3 regions of the Ectobacillus soli genome follow, and region 2 is predicted to be linked to each of the others. Evidence: riboswitches for the same ligand, from Rfam matches in the RefSeq annotation. Region 2 holds a riboswitch; each other region holds the start of a gene.
The links. A riboswitch is a leader RNA that binds a small molecule or an ion and turns the genes downstream of it on or off. The one in region 2 is predicted to bind S-adenosylmethionine.

Region 1: it holds a riboswitch for S-adenosylmethionine, as region 2 does, so the genes downstream of both, ACAN53_RS15765 (homocysteine synthase) here and ACAN53_RS16665 (methionine ABC transporter ATP-binding protein) in region 2, are expected to answer to the same signal.
Region 3: it holds a riboswitch for S-adenosylmethionine, as region 2 does, so the genes downstream of both, ACAN53_RS02060 (methionine biosynthesis PLP-dependent protein) here and ACAN53_RS16665 (methionine ABC transporter ATP-binding protein) in region 2, are expected to answer to the same signal.

The regions. Positions count from the first base shown of each region.
Region 1 is NZ_JBGJZM010000004.1:6,564-14,069, reverse strand. It holds gene ACAN53_RS15795 (glycosyltransferase) at 1-616, shown strand, start outside; gene ACAN53_RS15790 (hypothetical protein) at 700-1,026, shown strand; gene ACAN53_RS15785 (hypothetical protein) at 1,382-1,702, shown strand; gene ACAN53_RS15780 (hypothetical protein) at 2,235-2,552, shown strand; gene ACAN53_RS15775 (hypothetical protein) at 2,585-3,088, shown strand; gene ACAN53_RS15770 (hypothetical protein) at 3,240-4,097, opposite strand; gene ACAN53_RS15765 (homocysteine synthase) at 4,456-5,745, opposite strand; SAM riboswitch class I at 5,835-5,951, opposite strand; SAM riboswitch class I at 6,053-6,162, opposite strand; gene ACAN53_RS15760 (AlbA family DNA-binding domain-containing protein) at 6,357-7,181, shown strand; gene ACAN53_RS15755 (acyl-CoA thioesterase) at 7,299-7,506, shown strand, end outside.
Region 2 is NZ_JBGJZM010000005.1:28,087-35,592, forward strand. It holds gene ACAN53_RS16650 (bile acid:sodium symporter family protein) at 1-348, shown strand, start outside; gene ACAN53_RS16655 (LLM class flavin-dependent oxidoreductase) at 509-1,843, opposite strand; gene ACAN53_RS16660 (MetQ/NlpA family ABC transporter substrate-binding protein) at 1,868-2,716, opposite strand; SAM riboswitch class I at 2,795-2,899, opposite strand; SAM riboswitch class I at 3,080-3,198, shown strand; gene ACAN53_RS16665 (methionine ABC transporter ATP-binding protein) at 3,359-4,390, shown strand; gene ACAN53_RS16670 (methionine ABC transporter permease) at 4,380-5,030, shown strand; gene ACAN53_RS16675 (amidohydrolase) at 5,121-6,329, shown strand; gene ACAN53_RS16680 (MetQ/NlpA family ABC transporter substrate-binding protein) at 6,352-7,182, shown strand; gene ACAN53_RS16685 (arginase family protein) at 7,480-7,506, shown strand, end outside.
Region 3 is NZ_JBGJZM010000001.1:401,343-408,848, reverse strand. It holds gene metH (methionine synthase) at 1-3,398, opposite strand, end outside; gene ACAN53_RS02065 (bifunctional homocysteine S-methyltransferase/methylenetetrahydrofolate reductase) at 3,385-5,229, opposite strand; SAM riboswitch class I at 5,301-5,409, opposite strand; SAM riboswitch class I at 5,618-5,729, shown strand; gene ACAN53_RS02060 (methionine biosynthesis PLP-dependent protein) at 5,792-6,904, shown strand; gene metC (cystathionine beta-lyase) at 6,901-7,506, shown strand, end outside.

The DNA of each region.
Region 1 (7,506 bases), on a different contig from region 2:
TGCACTCGAACAAAAAGACCAAAACCCTTGGATTCATTATCATATTGCAAGCGAATATTACCGTGTAAAACAATATGATAAGGCATTTGATTATATCAATCGTGCCATTTTAGATTTTCTAAAACAGTTCAACACACCTCCTTCTCTATTATATAGATTAAAGTATGCTATATTAATTAGTTCGGGGAGCATTGACGGGGCATGGCCAAGTATCGAAAAAGTGACGTTGCTCTATCCAGATTATGTAGATTTACATTTTTATAAAGGGTTAATCTTATTTTTCAAGAAATGGTTCAAAGAAGCAATAGAAGTGTTTGATCACTGCCTCGAAATGGGTGAAGATAATTTACAATACCTCACCTTAAAGGGAGTTGGTAGCTTTCAAGCTTTGTATTATAAAGGATGCTGTCTCGAACAATTGGGACAGATCGAATCAGCTGCAAAATGCTATGCACAGGCTGCTAGACTATCAAGATCATTCGTTTCTCCTATAGATGCTTTGCGGAAGATAAAGATGAGTAACCAAGACCTCTTCGGACAATTAGCAGATGACTGTGATGATGAAACCCTAATTACTACAATATTATCTATAAATATACCTAAAAATAATGAGTGATAAAAAATAGGCATACAAGCCGTGCCGTTTATAAGAATTGTCAATATAATGTAATTGAAACTGAAAGAAAGTGAGGTGATATAATGTCTTTCCCAAATATCCCTAGTGTTACGCCAACTATTACCCTTAAAACAGAACAAACTATTCCATTACTTTTGGCATCCATTGCATTTGAAGAATTAGCCCTTGCCCACATCATGAATGCGGAAGCAGAAAAGATTCAATTTGTTCTTGGAACATTACCTCCTCCTAAAACTACATTCTCTCAAACAACTGTATCCATAACTGATCTTATTGATATTGATACAAGTGTTCAAAAAACTCTTCGTGATGTAATCAAGAAGGAAATGCTACTTCAGTTTAAATTTGACAATGTCCTTGAATTAATATCGATCACTCCATTACCTTAAGACACTTCTATCATCTCAGTTTCAAGAGCTCTTGTTACTAAGATATTATTTGCCACTATCTATCGGATGTTAATTTCTACTATCTAAAAATTTCCTACCTTCTGTTCACCACATTAAGACTGATGAACAGAGGGTTTCTTTAATACCTACTGAAGTATCAACAAGGGAAACTCTGTACATATCTGTATGAACTATAGTTAAAAAAATTTAAAACAGTAAGTTGATTGTTTCATTCATAGCAGTTGAACTAAGCAAACATTTATGAGGACAAAATTTGTACTGGAAAATAATTGTATCATTCTTAGTACTGTGAAAATAAACTAAAACAGTACTAAATAAAAAATGAGGTGATACGATGTCTTTTCCAAATATACCTAATATAACACCAACTATCTCGATTACTACTTCACAGGCTATACAGTTACTTTTATCTTCTATTGCCACTGAAGAGTTGGCTCTAGCTCACATCATGAATGCGGAAGCAGAAAAGATTCAATTTGTTCTCGGAACATTACACACGCAGACCAAACTTTCTCCTCCAGTTGTGTCTATATCCAACCTGCTCGAAATAGACAATAGTGTTCAAAAAACTCTTCAGGACGTAATCAAAAAGGAAATGTTACTGCAATTCAAATTTGAAAATATTTTGGAGCTTATTAATCTGCAGCGTAAATAGAGTTACTTAAACAATACAGTAAATATCCTTCTATGTAGCATTAAATTTCTGTTTTCGACTCCATCTTGTTAATCGTCACAAGTTTCTGGGGCTACTATACAACTTGGGATATTTACCATTCTCATTTTATTCGGATCAGTGATCACCTGAACTGTTGTTTCATTTGAAATATCCCGATCAGCTCCCCTTGCTAGTAAATTCGTAAAAATTTTTCTTTCCTCTGAACTATTATCATCATATGAGTGCATGTATAAACATGAAATGGACAAAAGCCAAGGTATATTCAAGGAGATATATTTCGGCAGTGGTTTAATAATCGGAGCTTATTGATATCGATATAAATGTTCAAAATAAACTTTTTAATGTAGTCATGAATGAAATGTTTCTGATTAAATTTATAATAAATGGAAATTGTAACACATTCGATACTTTAGACAAGCTCATATTTTTACAGGGCATTTGTAACAAAAAAAAGCGATGCACATAAAATAAAAAAGTAAATTGAAAAAAGGAGGGTGCTAATACCTTGAGTATGCCAACAATACCCGCAGAGCCCCATCGCCCCGATCATAACGAAATCGTTATAGATTTATTGGAATCAATAGCATTAGAAGAAATTGCTTTATCACATCTTTTGAACGCTGAAGCCGAAAAAATGCAAGCTTTCGTCGGAAAATGCAAGGATTTTCCAACAGATCCCACTAACTGTGAAATATTCCAATTCAACAGAGAAGCAACAAGATTTGTTGAAACCGTCTTAATGAAAGAGTGGCTATTATTAAAAAAGTTTGAAAATGTATTGGACTTAATACCAAATGGTTTATGCTGTGAATGTCACTCATCAAGATAAAAAATATTCTTTTGAGTAAAGGGGGGAAGGTGTTGTTCTATCTATTTGATGAAAAAAACTATGTATCTTCCTTAAGGTCAATCTTCCATATGGAACGTTCTGTTTACAAGTATTTGCATTCTGTACATGATGAATTGATTGCTATTAAATATAATACTAAAAATACATGTAATAATGATGATGCATTAATCATTAAAGCTCATATTGTTCCTATGCTACAACGTATTGCGGACTTAGAAGGGATTTTGTTCAGAAAGACTTTGTATATTGTCGAACATACTTGCCCTCATACTCAAATAGAAGCAATACCTCGTATTTCCAAAGAGGATTTTGATGAGAGACTCCTAAAGACAAAGGATTTATTATGTGAAATAAATAATAAACTGAAACAAGTTCATCCGAACTACAAGATTATCGATGAAACAATCGGAAGTATTTTATATCTAGAAACTAGAAGAAAACAATTTTTTATGACTCCTAATCAATGGAAGGAAAATAATGACCCTTCTAAAGTGTGGTTAGTAAATAAATCTTAATGATGAAGAATTTAATAGTTGGTTACTGTTTAAGCTCCATTTATTTTTACTATACGTTCAGGAACCGAAGGAATTGAATAAGCTCAGATCTACTAAATCTGAGCTTTATCCTATTTCATATTAGAGCAACTTTTTTCTCTAAAGATAATACCTAAAGACAAGCAGTAGTAATCGTTAATGCCCAACCGCCACGAATTTCCATTCCATGGCCGCCAAATTCATCAAATGCGAAAAGACTCCATGTACCATTTGGAACCTTACCAACAAATGTGCTTAATGTTGTAGGATATGGTGCTGTTTGTGGTGCAGGTGAATCTAAATTAAAGTTAGTATAGACGCTTGGTTTAAACGTACCAGAAGGAACTGGACCGCTTTGTGGTATTACCGTTGCCGCATCATCGTCAATTGTAAAGGTAGCGCTTGGAGTACCTCCACTACCACTATTATTCCCTGCCTCCGCAAAGATAAGAACTGCAGTTCCGTCAGGAGCGACAACTAACAGTGTAAGATGACATTGTGATGGTGAAGTATTATTAGGATCGAAGAAGTCATTAATAGTAACTGTCACTTTAGCAATAGAACCTTGTAAACCTGCAACGTCAATCGTTGATGGGTATGGGATAGTATTGCTGAGGTCGATATTTGTAATTGGTGCGTTATTGCTAAAAGAAGCTGTTGCCGGCGTACATGTTGGTAATGTTCCGATAAGATCTAGTACGTTTTCAAATTTGAATTCCAGCAGCATTTCCTTCTTGATAACATCACGAAGAGTTTTTTGAACACTTGTATCAATATCAATAAGATTAGTTATGGATACAGTTGCTGGAGAAAATGTAGTTTTAGGAGGAGGTAATGTTCCAAGAACAAATTGAATCTTCTCTGCTTCCGCATTCATGATATGAGCTAGAGCTAATTCCTCAAAAGCAATGGAAGCCAAAAGCAACGGAATTGTCTGTTTAGTCGAAAGGGAAATCGTCGGCGTAACACTAGGGATATTTGGAAAAGACAAAATATTAATCTCCTTTCAAGGAAACCGTTGAGTCTTCTTATTCTATACATAGATTTCCATTTTGTATTTGTACATTATTACTTGTACATTTCTATTTATATTCAATGCGTAATTATATGTAAGGGATAAATATATCAAGTTACTATAATTAGGTATCTGTAGGAAATATACAAAATATGCAGACAAGTTGTTAAGTAATATTGAAGAGATTACTAGACCTCTTATTTTACCTCCTTTCATTTGACTTTTTTTAAGTCATTTTAGAAAACGAAACAAAGCGTCCTCACAAACGTGAGGACGCTTTACACAAGGGTATATTCTAAAGTAATGAATGGCCGATGTCACTCTAGATAAGTTGTTACCCTACTGTTTTTTCAAGCGCTTGTTGTAGATCGTAAATAATATCGTCGATACCTTCCACACCAATGGAAAGACGAATTAAGTCAGGAGTAACACCAGCAGCTTTTTGCTCTTCTTCCGTAAGCTCTGCATGTGTTGTACTTGCTGGGTGAATAACAAGCGATTTTGCATCCGCTACATTTGCAAGAAGTGAGAATAATTCAACACTATTAATAAATTTCTTTCCTGCTTCTGCTCCGCCTTTGATACCAAATGTAAAGATAGATCCTGCACCTTTTGGTAAATATTTTTTCGCTAATGCATTGTATGGGTTTCCTTCTAGTTCCGGATAATTCACCCATGCAACTTTCGGATGATTACTCAAGAATTCAACTACCTTTCTCGCATTGGCAACATGTCTTTCAACGCGTAGTGACAACGATTCTAAACCTTGAAGGAAGCTAAATGCACTTTGCGGGCTTAGTGCTGCACCTGTGTTACGTAACAATTGAACTCTAGCCTTTAATGCGTATGCCGGAGCACCTAAATCTGCATAGATTAAACCATTGTAGCTTTTATCTGGTGTTGTAAAGTCAGGAAATTTACCACTTGCTCTCCAATCAAATGTACCACCATCAACGATGATTCCACCGATTGTCGTTCCGTGTCCGCCGATGAATTTTGTTGCAGAATGAACAACTACGTCCGCGCCAAATTCAATTGGGCGTGTAAGGTAAGGCGTTGCAAACGTATTGTCAATGATAAGAGGAATCTTATTTTCATGTGCAATGGTTGCTACTGCTTCGATATCTAATACATTGATTTTCGGATTTCCGATTGTTTCTGCGTACAGTGCTTTTGTCTTATCTGTAATAGCATTTCTGAAGTTTTCCGGATCATCTGGATCAACAAAGGTTACATTGATTCCGCTTTTTTTAAGTGTTGAATGAAATAATTCATATGTACCACCATATAAAGTACTTGCCGCTACGATTTCATCCCCTGCACTTGCAACATTTAGGATGGAATAGTAGATAGCTGCCATTCCAGATGCAGTTGCAAGTCCAGCTACGCCGCCTTCTAGCTCTGCAACTCTCTTTTCAAACACGTCTTGCGTTGGGTTCATGATTCTTGAATACACGTTTCCTGGTTCTTTTAATTGGAATAAATTCGCTGCATGATCGGCATCATTAAACACATAGGAAGTTGTTTGATAAATAGGAACAGCACGTGATCCTGTAGTTGGATCTACAACCTGACCTGCATGTACTTGTAATGTTTCAAAGCTTAATTTTCTTTCACTCATCATAATATCCCCTTTTCTAATTCAATTTGTATACAAAAAGACCTCTTTCATTGAAAACTGATGAAAGAGGTCTAGAAACGCAAGATTACCCTCTCTCATCTTTCGCCTCTTACTAAACAAAGCGATGGAATTAGCACCTTTTCAGAAAAATATCCCTGAAGGTTGCCGAGGTTTCATTGGGCCAGTCCCTCAACCTCTCTTGATGAGAAATAAATTCAATTTTTTTGAAAATAAAAAGCTGCCTTCCTATAAGGAAAGCAGCATAATTAACTTTAATAAGCAATGAAATTGCATTAAAATTTGCTATCGTCCCTTATCTATCCGATTTTGCAATCCGCTGGAATTGACACCACTACACTCTAAAAAAATGCTGGTTGTCGGGCTTCATCGGGCCAGTCCCTCCGCCGCTCTGGATAAGTTTTATTCTGTTATTGATATATACTATAAACTGAAAAAATAGAAATGTCAAAATATTTTTGAAATATTGACGTTTTAATTTTCAATTATAGAATAGAAATAAGGCCTTTTATTAATGAATCAGACATTTATACCTGTCAAAAAACTATATGATACCATATATTTAATGCAGGACGCTCGCGTAGGAGGTATTTATATTGACCGGCAATTCCCATTCTATAAGTAAAAAAGCAATGCATTTATTAAGTAAGGAAGAAGGATACGATGTTGACTTTAAACGAGAGATGAAGGGGATAAAACCCGAAGATTTAGTAGCTTTTGCAAACTCTCCCGTTGGAGGCACGATTCTTGTCGGCGTCGATGAAGGAATAGATGCAAGTGGACAACAGCATGGTTCTATCTATGGATGTCCAATTGGCGATAAAGAAAAACTAACGCTCCTCTCCAAAGCAGGTGAATGTCGTCCTCCTGTAGGTGTTGAAGTATTTATAGAAAATGAAGATTCAGACAAACCGTTTTACCGAATCGAAATTCCGAGCGGTCCCTATAAGCCTTATTGTACAAACAAAGGAATCTATCAAATTCGTGGTGATGGAAGAAACAATCCGATTACACCGGAAAAACTATTAGATATGTACTTAGAGCTACAAGGCAGTGCGTTTATTGACCGTTTTAAAAACGCAACGAAAGAGTTAAACGATAATTTACAACAAACAAAAGTCCAAGTAAATATTCTAAACCAAAATCTTGAGAGCATTAAGGAAAAGATAGATCAAAATATGAAAGGTATTTGGGCAGACTTAGAGGACATTAGCCATCGTGTCCACGGTCAGTTGAGCGATATTTCGTCTATTGCTGAAAATGTGAGTAACCATTCAGATGATACTTCTTCTGTAACACACAATACGAATGAGAAACTTGAAACATTAGCAAATCATATAGCTGAAGTATCCGTAGTCGTTAACACACTTCTGGATCATTTTGAGATCGAGCACCCTTCAATGAAAAAGAGAAATCACTAATTATCTGTTACTTAAACATACAAATGCTATAGCTAAGTAACATAAATATTGTAAATAATTATTAGAGATGTTATAATTTTCTAATATTACATTATATTAGAAAGAGGTGTAGATGTATTGGAGCCTAAATATTGCAAAGAAAGTAAATCTATTAAAACAAGTCGTGTTTTTCCAAATGATACAAACAATAATGATACCTTATTTGGTGGACGCTTGATGTACATGATTGATGACGTTGCTTCTATAGCAGCTGCGAGACATTCTAGAAATTTTACGGTGACAGCATCCACAGACTCTGTTGACTTTTTAAATCCCATTACAAAAG
Region 2 (7,506 bases):
CTTATCATTGCAGGAGTCGTTGCTGGAAGCCAAGCACAGCTTGCGAAATATGGCTTATCAATTCTAGGTGTAGTAGCACTTCATAATATTCTTGGCTTTTTGTTTGGATTTTTCTTCGCACGTTTGTTTGGCATGGATTTATCAAAGCAAAAAGCTGTTGCACTCGAAGTCGGGATGCAAAACTCTGGTCTAGGAGTTACATTAGCCATGGCTAATTTCTCACCTCTGGCAGCTGTACCAAGTGCCATGTTTAGCGTATGGCATAATATCTCAGGTTCCATCCTTGCTACCATTTTCAGAAGAATGAAAGATGAGAAGACATCATTCAAGGAAGAGAAGTTGGCTTAAGAAATTCACTTACTGATTGGGCCTAAGAGATGACCTCGGTATATTATAATGAGGGTACTGAAAAATTCATTCAGTGCCCTCTTTTCATAGAGACGAATACTAGTATGTAAGAGAGTGATATCTTTTTCAGTGTTCTCGTAAATAATCGGAGTCATCTTATCTACCTCATTGAATTTATTGCGAACCGATTACTTGGTTTCTTTAATCCTAAATGTTCACGTAATGTGCTTCCTTCATAATCGTGTCGGAAAAGTCCCCGTTCTTGCAGAATTGGCACAACCTTATCCACAAAATCTTCCAGACCTTGTGGAAGAAGTGGAGCAATCAGCATAAACCCATCTGCAGCTCCCTCCAAAAACCACTTTTCCAATTGATCCGCGATTTGTTCAGGCGTTCCTACCCAATCTCGTCTTGCACTTCCTTCCAACAAGTTGTAAAGCTCTCTAAGGGTAGGATTTTCTTTATCAATTACCGAAAGCATTCTTTCAAAATGGCTTTGTATACCATTCTCATGAGGGAAATGAACCTCTCTTGCTAGTGTATCAAGCGTATATTGACTAAAATCAACTTTCCCTAAATACCCTGACAAGAAGCGCAAGCCTTGTTCCGGTATAAGTAAATCTTGTAGTTGCTGATATTTTTCCTCTGCTTCTTCTTCCGTATCGCCAATTATGGGCGAAATGCCTTGAAGAATGTGTAACTCGTCTTCAACGCGGCCATAGTCAGCTAGTTTTCCCTTTAGACTCTTGTAGAAAGACCTTGCTTTATCAAAATCTTTCACATGGGAAAAGACTACCTCTGCCGTTCGTGCTGCTAATCGTTGCCCAGGCTCCGATGCACCTGCTTCTACAATAACCGGTTGTCCTTGCTTGGAACGGGCAATATTTAATGGACCTCTAACTGAAAAGAACTTTCCTTTATAATACAAAGGATGGACTTTATTCGAATGAAAAAATTGACCGGTCTCTTTATTAAAAACGAAGGCATCATCTTCCCAGGAATCCCATAACCCTTGCACCACATCAAGAAATTCCTCTGCTCGTTCATAACGTTTATTGTGTTCCACGTGCTCGTCGCGACCAAAGTTTTGGGATGTTAGCCCAGTTGCATCGCCCGTTGTCACGACATTCCATCCCACTCTTCCATGGCTAACATGGTCAATGGACATAAATTGTCTCGCCAAATTGAATGGTTCGTTGTAAGTAGTCGAGGCCGTTGCCACAAGACCAATCTTGGACGTTGCACCAGCAAGTGCGCTAATTAAAATGGTGGGATCAAAACGATTGAGAATGTTCGGATGCGAATCCTCATTAATAGCTAAACTATCCGCAATAAACGCAATATCGAATTTTCCTCTTTCCGCAATCTGTGCTAAATGGCGGTAAAAATCAATGTCAATACTGGCATCTGGCTTTGCATCAGGATGTCGCCATGAGCCTACATGAATCCCAGTTCCAACAAGATAAGCAGAAAATTTCATTTGTCTTTTCCCCATATCAGGACTCCTCCTCCATCATAATTATTTATTATTTTTAAATGTCTCCTTGTATTTAGCTAACTCTTCTAACGAAATAAAAGTAGGAATGTAATTCCCTTCGTATGTTTTATCAATAAAGTCAGTGACTTCTTTAGATTGATAAATACTAACCAGTTTCTTTAACTCGGGACGGTCCTTATCCTTCTCACGTGCAGCAATAATATTAATGTATGGCTTTGCCGTTTTACTTTCGTGGAATAAAGAATCCTTTAACTTTAAGCCAGCTGTAAGTGCCGTTCCATTATTTATAACGGATGCAGCAACATCTTGCATGACTCTCGGTGTAGTTGCACCATCGACTGGAACAATATCTAATTTTTTTGGATTTTCTTTAATTTTGTCAGCCCCGCCATCTCCGTTAAAATTATCCACGACTTTAATGAGTCCTGCTTCTTGTAACAGTAACAGGGAGCGGCCCCAGTTCGATTGATCATTCGGAATCGCAATTTTTGATCCATCTGGTATATCTTTCAAACTCTTATACTTACTCGAATAAATTCCTAATGGAGCTATAATTGTGGTACCGATTGGGACAATTTTTGTATTATGTTTAGCATTAAACTGATCCAAATAGGAAATATGCTGGAACGCATTTACATCAATTTCTCCATCATTAAGCGGAGTATTGGGATCAATGGTTGAATTGAAATTTACAATTTCTACAGTTAAGCCTTCCTTTTTCGCAAGGTCTGCGATGTAATTCCATGTTTTGATTTCGGAACTTCGAATGCCAACCTTAATCACTTTGTTTTCGCTCGAAACACTCTTCCCGCATCCAGAAATAACAAATACAAGTACCAAAACAGATAATATAATACCAAATTTTCTCATTATACATCCCCCATTTTTTATAAAATGTAAAAAGACCCTTCTTTTTGATAAGAAGAGTCACATAAACAAGCATCGGATCTCTTATCTTTCGAACAGTTCATGTTCGCTGGAATTGGCACAGTACCTATAAAGCCTGTTGCCGAGGTGTCATTGGGCCAGTCCCTCAACCTCTCTTGATAAGAATATAATTCTATGTAATAACATAAAATTACTATGAATTAAGTGTTTCATTTACTATATTTCCTTTATATACTAATTGTCAATTATTTTTTCATTTTACCTTTTGTGGATTGACTATTGACGAACCTTATTATTCTATGTATTCTAAGTATATTAAATTTTCATTAAAATCCAATATATGTTTTCTTATTTCGAGAGAGGGAGGGATTTGGCCCGATGAACTCTCGGCAGCAGACTTGTTTTCCTTTACGGAACGAGAACTGTGCCAATTCCAACAAGCTACGGCGCTTGAAAGATAAGAGATAAATTTATCTAACGCCTTCTTGTTATATGTAAGAGGCTTTTTTATTTTTCTCAAATAGGTCTATCTACAGAAAAATAAGAATCTATATCCATAATTCATAGTAAATCCATAGTTTTTATAAAAATTATGGAGTGCACTTATTTAAAGGAGTGAGATCATTGATTACATTTGAAGAAGTTACGAAAGTGTACGACAACGGACAAAGTAAAATTACAGCACTAAATGGCATTAATCTTGAAGTGAAGGAAGGCGAAATTTACGGTGTGATTGGATTAAGCGGTGCAGGGAAAAGTTCACTTATACGTTGTGTTAACTTTCTCGAAGTCCCCTCTTCCGGGCGCATACTCGTTGACAATCACGACTTAACTACCCTTTCAGAAAAACAAATTCGTGAAGTAAGGCGCAATATCGGTATGGTCTTTCAGCACTTCAACTTACTTAATTCAAAAACCGTTTTTACAAACGTCGCTATGCCGCTTATTTTAGCAAAGGTACCAAAGGCTGAAATAAAAGAACGCGTAATGGCGCTACTTGAATTTGTTGGTTTAAAAGATAAAGCTAACAAGTATCCAGATCAGCTTTCAGGTGGACAAAAGCAGCGAATTGGTATTGCACGAGCGTTAACAACTAATCCGAAAATTTTATTATGCGACGAAGCAACTTCAGCCTTAGACCCACAAACAACTAGCTCGATTTTAGATTTATTAAAAGAAGTAAACAAAACGTATGGCATTACGATTTTATTAATTACGCATGAAATGAATGTCATTCGTGATATTTGCGACCGGGTAGCTGTTCTGGAGGATGGAAAAATCATTGAAGAGGGTTCTGTTTTCGAAGTGTTCTCTAATCCATCTACGAATACGGCAAAAAACTTTGTCAGCACTGTTATGCACGATAAAATACCAGAATCGATTCTAAACGTAATTGCGAAAAATAATGGAAGTAGAAAGATTTACCGTATCGTTTTTGTTGGTGAATCAGCCGGCCATCCTCTTATCTCAACCATTGCGAAGAAATTCGATATAGATATCAATATTCTATTCGGTCAAATTACCGAGCTACAAGGGAATGCCTTTGGAAACTTAATTGTTGAATTTATCGGAAATACAAAACAAGTGGGCGAGGCGCTTCAGTCTATTCATCTATCCAATATTCTTATCAAGGAGGTTTTGCCAAGTGCAAGTTAGTACGCAAGAAATCATTGAATCGCTCATTCAAACATTACAAATGGTCAGCATTTCACTTCTCTTCTCTACTCTTATCGGCCTTCCATTAGGGGTACTATTAGTCATTATGCGCAAAGGGCATCTCATGGAGAATGCGCCATTATTCACCATATTAAATACCATTATTAATATTTTTCGTTCGCTTCCATTTATCATCCTAATGGTCGCTATCATTCCGCTCACCCGCTTACTTGTTGGAACATCGATTGGAACAGCAGCTGCGATTGTACCGCTGATCTTTTTCGCAGCTCCTTACATTGCTCGTCTCATCGAGAATTCTCTCCTTGAGGTCGATCCGGGTGTAATCGAAGCAGGAAAAGCAATGGGAGCAACGCCTTGGCAAATTATCTTCCGCTTTCTTGTACCAGAAGCATTAGGATCGATTATTTTGAGCCTTACGATTGCTACCATCGGTCTGATCGGCGCATCCGCTATGGCTGGTGCAGTCGGAGGCGGCGGAATTGGGGATTTAGCAATTACGTATGGATATCAACGATTTGACACAGTGGTTATGATTATTACGGTTATCATCCTAATCGTACTAGTCCAAGGGTTTCAATCACTTGGAAACATACTATCTAGAAAAATACGACGTCGATAAAGATAGCAAAGAAAGATATACATTAGATTTTAACATGGTACATCATGAGTAATAATCAATAAGCTACTGAATGAAGAAGGGAGAATCGACATGCCGCAAGAAAAACTGTTACATATCATTGGTCATTTAGAAAATGAACTAATTGCTGTTCGTAGACATCTTCACCAATTTCCTGAACTATCTAATCAAGAAGTGAAAACTACTGCTTTATTAAAACAGCGATTGCTTGATGTTGGGATACGCGTATTAGATGTTCCTCTCAAAACAGGGCTTATCGCCGAAGTATCTGGTAATCCAGAAGGACCTGTGATAGCGATTCGCGCAGATATTGATGCATTGCCAATTCACGAAGAAACGGATCTACCCTATATTTCTTCCAAGTCGGAAATCATGCATGCTTGTGGTCATGATTTTCATACATCTGTCATTTTAGGTGCTGCATACTTATTAAAGCAACAAGAACATTCACTTCCTGGCACTGTTCGAATCATATTCCAACCTGCAGAAGAAACTGGGCATGGTGCAGAAGAGATCCTAGGAAGCGGCGGACTCGATGGTGTACAAGCTATTTTTGGTCTTCACAACACGCCTTACCTTAAAGTAGGAGAGTTTGGTACACGAGTTGGTCCGTTAACAGCCGCAGTTGACCGATTTGAGGTCTTCGTTTCTGGCAAAGGAACACATGCAGCCGCTCCCGATAAAGGGATTGACCCAATTGTTGCTTCCTCTCATTTGATTACAGCACTGCAAACGATTATTAGTCGAAATACCGACCCATTGGATCATGCGCTCATAAGCATAACTGAGTTAACAAGCGGAAATACATGGAATGTCATTCCAGAAAAAGCTTATATGCAAGGTACTGTTCGTACCTTAAAAGATGAAACTAGAAAAGCCATTCCGAAAAAAATGAAGCAAGTATTAGAAGGAGTAGGAAATGGGCTCGGGGTTAACATAGAATTCCACTGGCATCCAGGTCCACCAGCAACCAATAATGATGCCTTATGGACGCCATTCGTGACCGATATCGCAAATGAAACAGGTTATGAAGTAAAAGCTATTGGCCCTAGTCTTGGCGGTGAGGATTTTGCTTATTATCAAGAAACGATACCAGGGACATTTGTTAACATTGGTACCGGAAAATCATACAACCATCATCATCCAAAGTTTACGATTGACGAAGAGGCCATTGTTCCTGCAGCACAATTTTTCAGCTTACTTGCTTCAAAAGCTTTACACCAAGACCAAATCTTTACTTCTATAAAAGAAAAAAATAACGCACTCCTTACTCAACAATAAATTGTAAAGGATGAATGAAAAGATGAAGTTTAGTTTTCTAAAAAACACCTTTCTTATTTTACTAGCGAGTATCCTTATTTTTAATTTAGCAGCGTGTGGCAAAACGACTACCTCCGAAAAGAAAGAATTGAAAGTAGGTACCTCCCCTGGTCCTTATAGTGAATTATTTAAAACTGGCGTGAAACCAATTCTAGAAAAAGAAGGATACAAAGTAACACTAGTAAATTTCTCTAATTTACTCCAAGCAGATATTGCTTTGACAGAAGGAAGTATTGATTTCAATGTAGATCAACACACTGCATACGTAAACTCCTTTAATAAAGAGAAAAAAGCCAATTTAGTACCGATTATACATATACCTTCTGTACCCGCTGGTATTTTTTCGAATAAGTACAATTCTATCGATCAAGTGAAAGACGGTGCAAAAATTGCAATTCCACAAGATCCATCCAATGCTTCTCGTGCTTTTAATTTGTTACAAAAAGCTGGATGGATTAAACTGAAAGATGGTATCAATCCAATTACCGTAACAAAAAATGATATAGCTGAAAATCCACACAAATTGGACATTACCTTGATGGATTCTGCACAAATTCCTCGTGCTATGGACGATATTGATTATGGTGTACTTCCGGGTAGCATTGTATATGCAGCACATATTGATCCAAAAAAATCATTATTATCCGAAACACTTGTAAAGGATTTAGAAATTACAGTGGTTGTTGATGAAAAGAATAAAGACACAAAATGGGCAAAAGCAATTTCAGACGCTTATCGCTCCAAAGAATTTAAAGATTACTTAACTAAACTGGGTCAAGATAATTATTGGTACGTACCTGATAGTTTAAAATAAAAATATGTTACTATGCTAAAATTAATTTGGCTGCCCTAATAACCCTGAAATGAAATTAACCCGAATAGTGCACGCTTTAAAAAAGTGCCATTATTCGGGTTTTTATATGTTTTTAAACTTCTACTATCCCCAATTTATTTGAGATTCCTACATAAAAGTACTATAATTTTCTATAAAAATTTATCCCGCATTAACGGGCAGTAAGACCCCCACTGATGGAAGTTTCACTTTATTATTCTGAAACATACCGTTCAAACCATTATCTAACTAACAGACGATTCAAAGGAGATGAGTGATATGGGTTTATTATATGACGGTGTAACT
Region 3 (7,506 bases), on a different contig from region 2:
TACATGACACTAAAATAATTTGCATCTGGATGAGAAAATACTAACGCTGTCACAGAAGCCTCTGGCTCCATCATAAATCCTTCCGTAAGGTGAATACCAATTTCTTCAGGATGAATAAGACGGAATAATTTCTCTTGATCGGATAACTCTGGACACGCCGGATACCCAAAGGAAACACGAATGCCCCGATATTTAGTACGGAATCTTTCTTCCATTGTCAAATCAGGATTATCAGGAAATCCCCAGCGATCTCGAATAAGCATATGTGTGCGTTCAGCTAACCCTTCCGCTAGTTCAAGAGCAAGCGATTGAATCGCATGACTGCGTAAATAATCCCCTTTTTCTTTCCAATCTTCAGCGATTTCTCGAACGCCCGAGCCTACTGTTACCGAAAACATCGCAACATAATCCATTTCTTCACCTACGGAATGCAAATAATCCCCAAGTGTTCTACCTGGTGTTTTTTTCTGTCTCGGAAATGTAAATGTTTCTATAATCTTTGTTTGATCTTCGGGATCATAAATATATATGTTCTGTCCATCCGACTGTGCAGGGAAAAATTGATAAACTGCCTTAGGGCGTAACCAAGTTTCTCCTTCACGTAATAAATCATCAATGAGCTGATTTAACTGGAGCGCTCGTTCATCTCCCTCTTCTAATAACTTTTTAACATTCCCCTTTAAACCAAGATGGTGTCCCAGAAGCATTTGTCGATTAAGAAATGGTCCAATTTGTGAGACAGGAATATCTCGAAGTACAGTCTTTTTCAAAGAATCAGGTACTGGTACTGATACCTTTGGCAGTGGTATTATTTCCATTTCCGTAGTCGTAGTCGTTTCCTTCTGCTCGATGCTTGCCTTCTTCTTTTCCTGCTGGCTTTGAAGCAACAACTCACGTCCATCAGCATGCTGAAGACGATTAGCGAGATCTAACCCCTTCATTGCATCGCTTGCATACAAGACAATGCCATCATACGACGGACTAATTCGATTTTCAGTAAATTTACGGGTAAGAGCTGCACCGCCCACGAGAATAGGGGTATCAATATCTGAAGCTCTTAAATCTTCTGCTGTCAAAACCATTTGCTGTGCTGATTTTACAAGCAATCCAGAAAGGCCAATAATAGTTGGCTTTTGTTCCTTAACTTGTTTTACTAATTCATCGGACCGAACATTGATACCTAAGTTAACAATTTCATATCCATTGTTTGACAAAATAATTTCTACCAGATTTTTTCCGATATCATGTACATCACCTTTTACAGTAGCTAGTAATACTTTCCCCTTTTTTGAAGCTTCCGTACTTTCCATAAAAGGCTCTAAGTAAGACACAGCAGCCTTCATACTTTCTGCACTCTGCAGTACTTCCGCTACAATTAACTCATTATTATTGAATAACCGACCTACCTCATCCATACCAGTCATGAGCGGTCCATTAATGATGGATAGCGGGTCTCGGTTCTCATCGAGCGCTTTTTGTAAATCCTCCACAAGCCCCTGCTTTGTTCCTTCAATAATGTAACGTGCTAATCGTTCATCTATTGTAAGCGTTTCGGCCAATACCGTTTCCTTTTTCTTTGCAACACGGTAAAAGGCAGTAAACGTATCTAATGTTTCCTTACTTGTCTCAAATAATAATTGATCAGATAAGGCCTTTTCTTCATCTGGAATAGATGCATATCGTTCCACTTTTTCCGTATTGACAATTGCGTAATCAAGTCCAGCCTTCGTTGCATGATATAAAAAGACGGAATTTAATACTTCTCTGCCCGCAGGTGGTAAACCAAATGAAACATTACTGACACCAAGTATCGCCAGAGACTCTGGACAGGCTTCTTTAATAAGACGAATCCCTTCTATAGTGGCTTTGGCTGCACCAATATAGTTTTGGTCACCCGTTCCAACCGGAAATACAAGTGGATCAAAAATGATGTCTGAAGGTCGAACCCCGTACTTTTTCGTAAGAATCTCATAACTTCTTTTAGCAATAGCAAGCTTACGTTCTGCCGTTACTGCCATTCCCTCTTCGTCTATCGTACCAACAACAACTGCTGCTCCGTATCGATGAACGAGCGGAATAACCTTTTGAAAACGTTCCTCACCATTTTCCAAATTAATAGAATTCACGATTGCTTTCCCCTGTGAATAAGAAAGCGCCTTTTCTATAACTCGTTCATCTGTAGAATCAATCATGAGCGGTGTTTTAATCATCTTAGTGGCTGCAATTAAAAATTGTTCCATATCCTCAATTTCTTCTCGGTCTGGATCTGCCATACAAACATCAATAACGTGTGCATTCCGTTTTACTTGTGCTCTTGCGATTTCTGCAGCTTCTTCAAATTTCCCTTCTGCTACTAATCGTTTAAAAGCACGTGATCCGATAACATTTGTTCTCTCTCCTACAAATAAGGGGCGCATCGTATCATCGTATTGCAATGGTTCTAATCCACTGACTGCGTGTCCAGTACGATGAAGCTTTGGACGCGGTTGCATCCCTTCTACTGCCTTTTTCAGTTCACGAATATGATCAGGTGTTGTACCACAGCACCCTCCGACAATATTTACCCAACCTTCTTGTGCAAAGGTTTTTACCTTCTTCGCTAGCGATTGAGGTGATTCATGATAATGACCATCTTCATCAGGCAATCCTGCATTCGGATAACAAGAGATAAAACTTTCCGATAATCCGTCTAAAGAACGGATCGATTCTCTCATAAATTCCGGTCCCGTTGCACAATTTAATCCTACTGATAATGGCTTTATATGCTCAATTGAAAGATAGAATGCCTCAATGGATTGTCCTGCAAGCGTCGTTCCCATCGGCTCGATGGTACCTGAAATCATAACAGGTACTTTTATATGAAGCTCTTGAAAAGACCGTTCGATCCCAATACAGGCTGCTTTTACATTCCGCATATCTTGGCTTGTTTCAACCAATAATACATCGACCCCTCCGCGCAATAGACCAAGTGATTGTCTTTCATAGGCCTCAATGAGCTGTTCAAACGTCACACCCCCTGTAACGCTAATTGCTTTCGTTGTAGGTCCCATTGCCCCAGCGACATACACATTCCTTCCGGATTGTTCTACCGCTTGCTTAGCAAGCTTTGCAGCACGTTCATTCAATTCAATATCATACTGTTCAAGTTTATAGTCATGCAAAACAATATTTGTCGCACCAAATGTATTCGTTTCAATAATATCTGCCCCAGCATCTATATAAGCTTTGTGAATGTTTAAAATAACATCGGGACGTGTTTTCACTAAATATTCATTACACCCTTCTAAATCTTCTCCGCCAAAATCTTCAGCAGTTAAGTCTGCTTGTTGAATCATTGTTCCCATTGCCCCGTCAAGGAGTAAAATTCGCTCCTCTAACGCTTCTTCAATTCGTTTCATGCAATTGCTCCCCTTCTCGTTGCTCTGTTTTTATATGTCGTACCAATGATTCAGACATTTCAAATTTTTGGAACGGCGTAATGATATACACGCCATTGAATAATTTTTTAGCCTCGTCAATAAGCTCCTTTGCAATTGCTAGCCCTTCCTCCATCGCTTGCTCAGGAGTTAGATGCCCATCCATCCGCTTTCTTACTTCTTCAGGCAATGTAATTCCTGGTACTTCATAGTGGAGAAAGTCAGCGTTACGTTTACTAACGAGAGGCATAATTCCGATAAAAATAGGGGTTGAAAAGTCTTTAACTGCCTCATATGTTTTCACTAACACTTCTCGATCAAAAATAGGTTGCGTTAAAAAATAATCTGCACCCGCCTCGATTTTCTTCTCCATTCTTCGAACTGCTGCATCGAAGTGACGAACATTAGGGTTAAAAGCAGCACCTATAGAAAATGATGTTGGAACACCAATAGATTTTCCTAATGGAGAGCGACCCGCGTTTAATTCCTTTATCATTCGAATTAACTCGAATGAGGAAACGTCAAATACAGATGTAGCACCCGGAAAATCACCTACTCTAGCTGGATCCCCAGTTAAAGCTAACACTTCGTGGATTCCTAAAGAAGATAACCCTAGTAAATGCGAATGTAATCCAATTAAATTATGATCACGGCATGTTAAATGGGCAAGAACAGGAATATCATATCGCCGCAAAAGCGCACCCATTGCCATATTTGAAATACGCGGACTTGCTAGGGAATTGTCAGCAAGTGTAATTGCATCTGCCCCCGCATGCTTTAATGCCTTTGCACCTTCAAAAAAGCGTTGCGTTACCAATTGCTTCGGCGGATCTAACTCTACAATGACTGTAGTTTCACGTTTCGCCTTTTCTGACAAACTAGAATCAGTTGCTGGAACTGGCTGCGTGACAATAATAGGCGTAGGTCGAACTTTAATCTGTTTCTCATATATTGGCAATTGTCCATCCAATGCATGTCTCATAGCACGAATATGCTCTGGAGTCGTACCACAGCACCCACCAAGAAGACGAACTCCTTGGTCAATAAACCCCTTTGCCATATGTTCAAAATAATCTGCCGTTCCTTCGTACACATACTTTCCATCATCATACTTTGGTAACCCAGCATTCGGATATGCCGATAAGAATCCTTCATTTGGCAAGGACACGGTTTCTAATGATTCAATCATGCGAAGAGGTCCCAGATGACAATTTAATCCTACAACATCAGCACCCCTTTGTTGCAATTCAAGTAATACTTGCTCAATATATCGACCACTTTGTGTAAGTCCTGCTTCATGTAACGCTACTTGCGCAACAATTGGAAGATCCGTAGCCTTACGTAATACTCCAAGTGCATGATAGAGCTCTACCTCATCATAAAATGTCTCCAGAAGAAGTCCATCTACCCCTTCCTCAAGTAATGTATTCGCTTGCTCCATGAGCATAAATTCTCGTTCAACCTCTGTCGTCATAACTGATCCAATATGTTTCATACCACCGATTGTACCCAGTACAACCGTATTCGAATCGGCTGCTTTTCGAGCATTCCGAACCGCTGCACGATTAATTTGCTTTACATTATTTTCTAATCCATACATACGAAGCTTTCCTTCATTTGCACCATACGTATGAGTTTGAATCACATCTGCTCCTGCTTCTACATAAAGCCTATGAATACCGCTAATTCGATCAGGCTCTGTTACATTTAACTCCTCAAAGCAGCTCTGCAAACCGTATGAATGGAGCATCGTGCCCATTGCTCCGTCCCCAATCAATATTCCTTGTCCAAGTCTTTCTTTCAAGTTGCCCATTTGCCACGCTCCTTATCGTCAAGCCAAACAACCCCCTCTTCCAACAAAAGAAGAGGGGGACATTTTTCCTCCTCTTATCACGCAAAACCATCGTTTTGCAGGTTGTAGCACCGTTTCAAACACCTGTTTGAAGGTTGCTGGGCTTCATAGGGCCTATCCCTCCACCACTCTCGATAAGAGTTTCACAATTACCAGATCGTAAATATACAATTTTCCATTAATTTAGCACGTGTCACGCTAAATCGTCAATATATTTTCAGAAAAAAATAATAATTTATAATTTTCGTACGTAACGGTTCTTACTATTTCTTTCGAATATTCAAAAAAATGTTTGCTTTTTTATCGATATTGATATACTTTATAGAAAGACTTTATACAATTCCATATATTCTTATCAAGAGAGGTAGAGGGACTGGCCCAGTGACACCTCAGCAACCATTAACCTTATGTTAACAAGGTGCTAATTCCAGCAGATTCATTTTGAATTTGACAGATAAGAAGAAGTGCTGTTACTAAAACCTTCTTCTTATAGAAGGTTTTTTATTTTATAGGAGGGATAGCTATGAAATTTGTAGAAACAAAGCTCGCTCAAATCGGAAATAGAAGTGAGGACGTGACAGGAACCGTCAATCCTCCCGTTTATTTTTCAACCGCCTATCGTCACGAAGGCATTGGACAGTCAAGTGGCTATGATTATATTCGCACAGGTAATCCTACCCGCAAAATAGTGGAAGAAGCAATTGCTGAATTAGAGGAAGGGGATCAAGGCTTTGCCTGTAGCTCAGGCATGGCTGCCATTACCCTGCTTCTTTCCCTATTTCAATCGGGAGATGAATTAATCGTTTCAGAAGACTTATATGGAGGAACTTTTCGCTTACTACGGGATTATGAGGCAAAGTGGAATATTCGATGTAGATACGTTAACACATTGCATCTCTCTGACCTAAAAAAAGCTCTTACGCCACAAACGAAAGCCATTTTTCTGGAAACTCCAACAAATCCACTTATGCACACTGCAGATATAGAGGCCATTGCTACTATCGCTCATATGCATAACCTGCTACTCATCGTTGATAATACGTTTTACACCCCTATTCTACAGCAGCCTCTTCGTCTTGGTGCTGATATTGTTGTTCATAGCGCTACCAAATATTTAGGTGGTCATAATGACGTGCTAAGCGGTCTTATCGTCGCAAAAGGAAAGACATTATGCGAATCCCTAGCCTATTATCACAATTCCTCAGGGGCAGTATTAAGTCCATTCGACTCATGGCTTCTTATGCGCGGTATGAAAACATTATCTCTTCGAATGAACAAACACGAAGAAAATGCGAAGCAATTAGTATCCTACTTACAAAAAACAAATGAAGTAACCGATGTATTGTATCCAGGACGCGGAGGTATGCTTTCATTCCGTTTAGCACGGGAAGAATGGATAAATCCATTCTTACAAGCAATATCCCTAATTACATTTGCTGAGAGTCTTGGAGGAGTGGAAAGTTTAATAACTTATCCTGCTACACAAACGCATGCTGATATTCCTGTTGAAATTCGAACACAACGAGGAATTTGTAACCGTCTATTACGTTTTTCAGTAGGAATTGAACATATCACTGATTTAATGACAGATCTAGAAAGAGCATTCGCTGCTCTTCACAAGGAGGTAGAAGCATGACCGAATCCTATTCCGTACAAACATTATTACTTCACAATAATCACAAAGTAGACCCCCATACAGGGGCAGTGAGTGTACCGATATACAATACAAGCACATTTCACCAAACTAGTGTCAATGAGTTTGGGAAATACGATTATAGTCGTTCTGGCAACCCTACTAGAGAAGCGTTAGAAGAAACCATTGCTGAGTTAGAAGAAGGGACAAGAGGCTTTGCATTTTCATCAGGAATGGCAGCCATCTCGACAAGCTTTTTATTACTATCAAAAGGAGATCATGTTGTCATTTCGGAGGATGTATATGGTGGAACGTATCGTATGATTACAGAAGTTTTATCTCGCTATGGTATCTTACATACATTCGTAGATATGACAGATATAGAAGCTGTTACCGATGCCATCTTACCAAACACAAAATTATTCTATGTTGAAACACCTTCTAATCCGCTGTTAAAGGTTACAGATATTCAAGCAATCTCCAGTTTAGCAAAGAAGAATGGCGCTCTTACATTCGTTGATAATACATTCTTGACTCCGTTATATCAGCAACCTCTTACTCTTGGTGCAGACGTAGTCCTGCACAGTGCTACAAAGTTTCTGTCG